DNA from 2 places in the Amycolatopsis sp. TRM77291 genome. Region 2 is predicted to be linked to the other one. Evidence: riboswitches for the same ligand, from Rfam matches in the RefSeq annotation. Region 2 holds a riboswitch; the other holds the start of a gene.
The links. Region 2 has a riboswitch for glycine ahead of gcvP (aminomethyl-transferring glycine dehydrogenase). Riboswitches for the same ligand answer to the same signal wherever they lie in the genome.

Region 1 (4,414 bases), 2.5 Mb from region 2:
GGCCCCGTCGATCCGCCGCACCGGTGGCCAGATCTTCGACGCGGTGACACCGGCCGGGAAGACCGCGATCTCCCTGCTGTACGGCCGATCCCACTCGCCCGCGAGACAGCGCGCGGTATGCGGGGCGTTGCGCAGCGGGCTCTCGGCCACCGGCCACTCCCCCGCGGCGACCTTTTCGATCTCGGCGCGGATCGCGATCATCGCGTCGCAGAACCGGTCGAGTTCGCCGAGGTCCTCGCTCTCGGTGGGCTCGACCATGAGCGTCCCCGCGACCGGGAACGACATCGTCGGCGCGTGGAGCCCGTAGTCGGCCAGGCGCTTGGCCACGTCGTCGACGGTGACGCCGGTGCGTTTGGTGAGCGCGCGGAGGTCGAGGATGCACTCGTGCGCCACGAGGCCCTCGTGCCCGGAGTACAGGACCGGGTAGTACGCGGCGAGACGTTTCGCGACGTAGTTGGCGTTCGCGACCGCGGTCAGCGTCGCCCGGCGCAGGCCGTCGGCGCCCATCATCCGGACGTAGGCCCAGGAGATCGGCAGGATCGACGCGCTCCCCCACGGCGCGGCGCTGATCGGGCCCACGCCGGTGGCCGGGCCGGCGTCCGGCTGCAGCGGGTGATTCGGCAGGTACGGCGCCAGATGCGCGCGGACGCCGATCGGGCCGATCCCCGGCCCGCCGCCACCGTGCGGGATGCAGAAGGTCTTGTGCAGGTTCAAATGCGAGACGTCGGCGCCGAACTTCCCGTACTGCGCCACCCCGATCAGCGCGTTCAGGTTCGCGCCGTCGACGTACACCTGGCCGCCCGCCTCGTGCACCAGCGCGCAGACCTCGCGGACGGTGTCCTCGTAGACGCCGTGCGTCGACGGGTAGGTGATCATGATCGCGGCGAGGTCGTCAGCGTGCTCGTCCACAGTGGACCTGAGATGGCCGAGGTCGATGTTGCCCTCGTCGTCGCACTTCACGACGACCACGCGCATCCCGGCCATCACCGCGCTGGCCGCGTTCGTCCCGTGCGCACTGGACGGGATCAGGCAGACGTCTCGTGCCGCGTTCCCGCGTTCGCGGTGGTACGCGCGGATCGCCAGCAGCCCGGCGAACTCGCCCTGGCTGCCGGCGTTCGGCTGCAGGGAGACCGCGTCGTAGCCGGTGATGCCGGCGAGCCACCGCTCCAGATCCTTGACCACGGTGAGCAGCCCCGCAGCGTCCTCGGCGGGCGCGAACGGGTGCAGCCCGGCGAACTCGGGCCAGGTGATCGGCTCCATCTCGGCCGTGGCGTTCAGCTTCATCGTGCAGGAGCCGAGCGGGATCATGCTCCGGTCGAGCGCGACGTCCTTGTCGGACAACGACCTCAGGTACCGGAGCAGCGCCGTCTCCGAGCGATGCGCGTGGAAGACCGGATGCGTCAAGTAGTCGCTGGTGCGCCGCAGATCCGGCGGGAAGCCGTCCGCGGTGTCCGCGTCGAGCGAGTCCACATCGGACACCGCGACCCCGAAGGCCTTCCACACCAGGGAAAGATGCTCACGGGTCGTCGTCTCGTCACAGGCGACGGCCACGTGGTCGGAGTCCACGAGCCGCAGGTTGACCCCGAGTTCCCTGGCCGTGCCGACGATCCCCGCCGCACGCCCCGGAACGGAGACCGTCACGGTGTCGAAGAACTCGCAGTGCACGACGTCCACACCGCTCTCGGCGAGCCCCGCCGCGAGTACGGTGGCCATCCGGTGCGCGCGGTTCGCGATGGCGCGCAGGCCTTCGGGACCGTGGTACACCGCGTACATCGACGCGATCACCGCCAGCAGCACCTGGGCGGTGCAGATGTTGCTCGTCGCCTTCTCGCGGCGGATGTGCTGCTCGCGGGTCTGGAGCGCGAGCCGGTACGCGGGCGCGCCGTCGGCGTCCTTCGACACCCCGACCAGCCGTCCGGGCAATTGCCGTTCGAGCCCCTGCCGGACGGCGAGGTACGCCGCGTGCGGCCCGCCGAAGCCCATCGGGACGCCGAAGCGCTGCGTCGACCCGATCGCGACGTCGGCGCCGAGCTCACCGGGCGGCCGCAACAGGGTCAGCGCCAGCGGATCCGCGGCCATCACCACCGCCGCGCCCAGTGTCTTGGCCTCGGCGATGGTGTGGTCCCATTCGCGGACGGCTCCCGACGCGCCCGGATACGACAGCAGCACGCCGAAGAAGTCCCCGCCGAGCCCGAGCCCGGTGATGCCCTGGGACAGATCCGCGGTCACCAGCTCGATACCGAGCGGCTCGGCGCGGGTGCGCAGGACCTCGATCGTCTGCGGAAGGGTGTCCTCGTCGACCACGAACCGGTTCGACTTCGCCTTGCCAGCCCGGCGGACCAGTGTCATCGCCTCCGCCGCGGCGGTCGCCTCGTCGAGCATGGAGGCGTTGGCGATCGGCAGGCCGGTCAGGTCGGAGACCATGGTCTGGAAGTTCAGCAGCGCTTCGAGGCGGCCTTGCGAGATCTCCGGCTGATACGGCGTGTACGCGGTGTACCAGGCCGGGCTCTCCAGCACGTTCCGGCGGATCACCGGCGGGGTCACGGTGTCGTGGTAGCCGAGGCCGATCATCTGGACCATCGGCCGGTTGCGCGCGGCCAGCGCGCGGAGCTCAGCGAGCGCGCCGGTCTCGGTGGCGGGCGGCGGCAGCTCCGGCGGCGCCGCGGACTCCCGCAGCGACGCGGGCACGGCCCGCTCGGCGAGTTCGTCCAAGGAGGCGACCCCGACGACGTCGAGGATGCGCGCGAGCTCTTCGGTGCCGGGACCGATGTGCCGGTCCGCGAAGGGGGTTCCGGATTCGAGAGCGGCCAGTGAAACGGGCTCCATCGGGGACCTCCCAAGACGCGGGGGTGGGGCCGGGACGATTGTCCTGGCCCTCCCCACTCTGTCCGTACCCCCGAGGGGGCGCCTGAGAGTTTCGCCCGAGTGTTGAGCCGGGCTTGCACCGTCGGCGGGGCCGCCAGGCTGTGACCTGGCGAACCACTTTCCAGAGGCGTCTCTTCCGCGCGGTCCAGGGTGCCTGAGAGGTTCCGGGGAGGACTTGCTCCTTCGGCGCCGAGCTCAACGGTTATCGGCTCGGTCTCTCCCGCGCGGATTCGTCGACCGCGGAAGTGAGCCTACCCTGCCGCGTCCGCGGCCTCATGATCAGCCGGTGCGACGGGCGTTGCGGCGCTGCGTGAGCTCGTCCGGTGTGACCGTTTCGATCACTCCGCCGTCGGCCCGCTCGGCCGGGAACTCGTGGATGGTGCCGCTGATCTCCTGCATCGCCCCGCTGACCGCGATCCCGAAGACACCCTGCCCGCCCTGGAGTAAATCGACGATCTCTTCGGGCGACGTGCACTCGTAGACGGTGGTGCCGTCGGAGAACAGGGTGACCTTGGCGAGGTCGCGGACGCCGCGCAGGCGCAGGTGGTCGACGGCGACGCGGATGTTCTGCAGGGAGACTCCGGTGTCCAGCAGCCGCTTGACGACCTTCAGGACGAGGATGTCCTTGAACGAGTAGAGCCGCTGCGAACCGGAGCCGTGCGCCGTGCGGATGCTCGGCGCGACCAGCTTCGTGCGGGCCCAGTAGTCGAGCTGCCGGTAGGTGATCCCGGCGATCTGGCAGGCGGCGGGACCGCGGTAACCGACGAGTTCGTCCGGGAGGGAAGAGTCGGGGAACAGCTCGCCCTGCTCGCCGTCAGCGACCGGAACGAGCGGCTCTTGAGGGCTACCAGCCTCGACCACGCCATGCCTCCCCTCGCCCGACCTGGCGGCCGGCGAACAAAGCCGCGCGGACCCACGTGAGCCCGCACCGGAGTTCCTCGTCAAGACGAATGCCCCAGACATCCGAATCACACCTTGGCGATTCACCTCCATTGACGGTAAGCGCGTCCGGCAAACCGGTCAACGCGACGCGCGGTCCACCTCAAGCTCTTCTTGAGGCTTGTCGAGCACAGTCCCCCGTTCGGCTGCACCGTTGCCACTTTTACTCAGCCGTGTTATTTTTTATTCATGCAAGTAACTCCCTCCACGCAGAGCGCCATGCAAGAGGTCCAGGCGGAGCTGGGGCTGTCGGTCACCGAGGCGGCCAGGCGGGCCCAGATCATCGGGGCGACGATCGCGACGATCTCCGACCTCGGCTACCACAAGACGTCGTTCGCGAAGATCAAGGAACGGGCCGGGCTGTCCAGCACCCGGATCATCTCGTACCACTTCACCAACAAGGCGGGCCTGATGCAGGCCGTGGTCACCACCGCGACCGGGATGAAGGACAAGTTCCTCGAGGAGCGGATCCAGGGCACGACCGACCGGGCCGGGCTGCTGCGCGGCTACATCGAATCGGAGATCGCGTTCCTGGGCTCGTACCCGGAACTGGTGCGGGTGATGGTCGAGATGGGTTCGAGCGGCTCGGACGCCGAGGGCTGGTTCATGT
Region 2 (4,414 bases):
AGGTTCGCGCCGTCGACGTAGACCTGGCCGCCCGCGTCGTGGACGATCTTGGCCAGCTCGTCGATGCCGTGCTCGTACACGCCGTGCGTGGACGGGTACGTGACCATGATCGCGGACAGCGTGTCGCGGTTGGCCTCGACCTTGGCGCGCAGGTCTTCGAGGTCGACGTTGCCCTCGGCGGTGCACTTCACCACGACGACGCGCATCCCGGCCATGACCGCGGAGGCGGCGTTCGTGCCGTGGGCGGACGACGGGATCAGGCAGACCTCGCGTTCGGCCTGCCCGTTCGCGTGGTGGTACGCGCGGATCGCGAGCAGGCCGGCGAGCTCGCCCTGGCTGCCCGCGTTCGGCTGCAGCGACACCTTGTCGTAGCCGGTGACCTCGGCCAGCCAGCTCGACAGCTGCTCGACCAGGGTGTGGTAGCCCTCGGCCTGGTCGGCGGGGGCGAACGGGTGGATGCCCGCGAACTCGCGCCAGCTGATCGGCTCCATCTCGGTGGTGGCGTTGAGCTTCATCGTGCAGGAGCCGAGCGGGATCATGCCGCGGTCGAGCGCGTAGTCCAGGTCGGACAGGCTGCGCAGGTAGCGCAGCATCGCGGTCTCGGAGCGGTGGGAGTGGAAGACCTCGTGGGTCAGGTAGTCGCTCTCGCGGCCGAGGCCGGCGGGCAGCGCGCTGGCGTCGGCGGCGGGGGTGTCGATACCGAACGCGTTGAGCACCTTGGCGATGATCGCGGGCGTGGTGACCTCGTCGACGGCGACGCGGACGTGGTCGGCGTCGACCGGGCCGAGGTTGATCCCGTTCTCGCGCGCGACCGCGACGACCGCTTCGGCCTGCCCGGGCATGCGGGCGAGGACGGTGTCGAAGAAGCCCTCGTGGACGACCTCCACGCCTGCCGTGCGGAGGGCGTCCGCCAGGCCGGCGGCGAGCCCGTGGACGCGGGTCGCGATGCGCTTGAGGCCGTCCGGACCGTGGTAGACCGCGTACATCGCGGCGAGCACGGCGGGCAGGACCTGCGCGGTGCAGATGTTGGAGGTCGCCTTCTCGCGGCGGATGTGCTGCTCACGCGTCTGCAGGGCCAGGCGGTACGCGGGGTTGCCGTCGGCGTCGACCGAGACCCCGACCAGGCGGCCCGGCAGCGAGCGCTCGAGCCCGGCGCGGACGGCCATGTACCCGGCGTGCGGGCCGCCGTAACCGAGCGGGACGCCGAAGCGCTGGGTGGAACCGGCGGCGATGTCGGCGCCGAACTCACCCGGCGCGGTGATCAGCGTGAGGGCGAGCAGGTCGGCGGCGACGGTGTACAGCGCGCCGGCGGCCTTCGCGGTCTCGGAGATGGCGGAGTAGAAGCCCGCGCCGCGCAGCACACCGGAAGCGCCCGGGTACTGGACGACGACACCGAAGAACTCCTCCGGCAGGCCGGTGAGCAGGTCACGGACCTCGACCTCGACGCCCATCGCCTCGGCGCGGGTGCGGACGACGGCGATGGTCTGCGGCAGGCACTCGGCGTCGAGGACGACCTTGTTCGACTTCGCCTTCGACGCGCGGCGCATCAGCATGACGGCCTCGGCGACGGCGGTGGACTCGTCGAGCAGGGAGGCGTTCGCGGTGGCGAGACCGGCCAGCTCGGAGACCATGGTCTGGAAGTTGAGGAGGGCTTCGAGACGGCCCTGCGAGATCTCCGGCTGATACGGCGTGTACGCCGTGTACCAGGCCGGGTTCTCCAGCACGTTGCGGCGGATGACCGCCGGGGTGACCGTGTCGTGGAAGCCGAGGCCGATCATCTGGGTCATCGGCTTGTTGAGCGCGGCGAGCGCGCGAAGCTCGGCGATGGCGTCCTCTTCGGACGCGGCGGGGGGAAGTTCGAGGTCGCGAGTGACCCGGATCGCGGACGGCACGGCGGCCTGCACCAGGGCATCGAGACTGCCGTAGCCGACCTCGGCGAGCATCTTGGCCTGCTCGGACTCCGAGGGGCCGATGTGCCGGTCGTCGAAGGACGTACTGGTCAAGGGAGCTCCTTGGGTCAGGCGCCGGATAGACCGGTGCGCTGGGAACTCCCCCTCTGTCATGGCACCTGAGAGTTTCACCACCCGTGAACGGGGTGGCTTTCACCTTGGGTGAGACGCACTTGCGCGCCTGCTTTCCAGAGTGGCCTCGCGTGAAGCGGTAGTGGGTACCTGAGAGATTCCGGGGAGTTTGCTCCTTCGGTGCCCCACCACGTTCGTGGGGGCTCTCCCGCTCCAGCTCGACGGCCCTGTCTGAAGTTGTGCGCACACCGTACCTGGCGTGTTCAGCGCGCGTCTACTTCCAGCCGAGCACGTCACTTGCGTGCTTGGAGCCGTAACTCGCGTGATCGGAGGCGTAACTCGTGAGTTACGCCTTCAATCACGCGAGTGACGGCTCTGAGCACGCGAGTTACGCGTTCTCCATCATCATCTCGGCGGTGATGGTGCCGCAGAGTTCGGCGCACCGCGTCATCATGTCGGCCGCGTCGGCGAGCTCGGCGTCACCGGTCTTGGCGCACTCGTCGGCGCACATGCGCATCATCTGGGAGGCGAGGCCGCACATCTTCGCGCACATGCGCATCATCTCGAGGTCGGCGACCATGGCGGAGCAGCGCATCATCATGTCGGCGCACATGCGGGACATGTCCGCGCAGGTCACCATCATCATGCCGAGCTTCGCGCCGCCCACCTCCATGCAGCGCGTCATCATCTCTTCGCACCTGGCGTGGCACTCGTTGCACAGGTCGATGCAGTCACGCATGGCGGTGCTCATCTGCCGGGTCATGCTGGGCCTCCTGGTGGTCCTGGATGCTGGCTACGCGTTGTCAGGACTACAGCGCAGGTCAGCGGCCCGCCATCCCAGCCACCGGGACGAGTGACGCCGCGCATTTAGAGGACTAAACGCGCCGGGGCAGGCTCCGAGTCCGTGAAGGCCTCCTTCCCTACCTTGAGAGTAGGGAAGGAGGCCTTCACGGACAGAGCAGCCGGGGAGCACCGCATTCAGAGGACTAAACGCGGGCGATCAGAGCGGGGTGACGTAGGCGCCCGAGATACCGCCGTCCACCAGGAACTGCGAAGCCGTGATGAACGAGGCGTCGTCGCTCGCCAGGAACGCGACGGCCGCCGCGATCTCCTCCGGCTCCGCGAACCGCCCGACCGGCACGTGCACCAGCCGCCGCGCCGCCCGCTCTGGGTCCTTCGCGAACAGTTCCTTCAGCAGCGGCGTGTTCACCGGACCCGGGCACAGCGCGTTCACCCGGATGTTCTCCCGCGCGAACTGCACGCCCAGCTCCCGGCTCATCGCCAGTACCCCGCCCTTCGACGCGGTGTAGGAGATCTGCGACGTCGCCGCGCCCATCACCGCGACGAACGACGCCGTGTTGATGATGGAGCCCTTGCCCTGCCGCTGCATATGCGGCAGCACCGCCTTGCAGCACAGGTACACCGACGTCAGGTTGACCTTCTGGACCTTCTCCCACGCGTCGATGCCCGTGGTGAGGATCGAGTCGTCCTCGGGCGGGGAGATGCCGGCGTTGTTGAACGCGACGTCGACCGAGCCGAAAGTGTCCACAGTGGTCTGGAACAGAGCCTCGACCTGCTCGGCGTCGGTGACGTCGGCCTGCACGAACAGCCCGCCGACCTCGTCGGCCGCGGCCTTGCCCGCCTCGGCGGAGATGTCGCCGATGACGACCTTCGCGCCTTCGCTCGCCAGCCGCCGCGCGGTGGCGAGGCCGATGCCGCTGCTGCCGCCGGTGATGACCGCGACCCGGCCCTCGAAACGCTGAACCATTTCCTATTCCTCCGTGCTGATGAAGACGTTCTTGGTCTCGGTGAAGGCGTCGACGGCGTCGGGACCGAGTTCGCGGCCGAGCCCGGACTGCTTGAATCCGCCGAACGGCGTCCAGTACCGGACGGACGAATGCGAGTTGACCGACAGGTTCCCCGCTTCGACACCGCGCGCGACGCGGAAGGCGCGGCCGACGTCGCGGGTCCAGATCGAGCCGGACAGCCCGTACTCGGTCTGGTTGGCCATCGTCACCGCGTCCGCCTCGCCGTCGAACGGGACCACGGCGACGACCGGGCCGAAGATCTCCTCGGACGCCAGCGGATGCCGCAGGTCCGGTGGGGTGACGACGGTCGGCGCGAACCAGTATCCGGGGCCGACGGGCGCGTTGCCCCGGAAGGCGACCGGCGCGGATTCGTCCACATAGGACGAGACCTTCGCGTGGTGCCCCGCCGAGATCAGCGGCCCCATCTCGGTCACTTCCAGCCGCGGATCCCCCACGACCACACCGTTCACCGCCGGTTCCAGCAGCTCCATGAACTTCTCGTACACGCTCGACTGCACCAGGATCAGCGACCGCGCGCAGCAGTCCTGCCCGGCGTTGTCGAAGACGCCGTACGGCGCGGTGGCC

Region 1: another riboswitch for glycine. It lies ahead of gcvP (aminomethyl-transferring glycine dehydrogenase); the one in region 2 lies ahead of gcvP (aminomethyl-transferring glycine dehydrogenase).

What each region holds. Positions count from the first base shown of each region.
Region 1 is NZ_JBSZHF010000001.1:2,876,520-2,880,933, forward strand. Features, by position in the region: gene gcvP (aminomethyl-transferring glycine dehydrogenase) at 1-2,826, opposite strand, end outside; glycine riboswitch at 2,997-3,098, opposite strand; gene ACXIZN_RS13640 (MerR family transcriptional regulator) at 3,145-3,726, opposite strand; gene ACXIZN_RS13645 (TetR/AcrR family transcriptional regulator) at 4,024-4,414, shown strand, end outside.
Region 2 is NZ_JBSZHF010000001.1:328,892-333,305, reverse strand. Features, by position in the region: gene gcvP (aminomethyl-transferring glycine dehydrogenase) at 1-2,003, opposite strand, end outside; glycine riboswitch at 2,149-2,242, opposite strand; gene ACXIZN_RS01510 (hypothetical protein) at 2,410-2,784, opposite strand; gene ACXIZN_RS01505 (3-oxoacyl-ACP reductase) at 3,022-3,789, opposite strand; gene ACXIZN_RS01500 (aldehyde dehydrogenase family protein) at 3,793-4,414, opposite strand, start outside.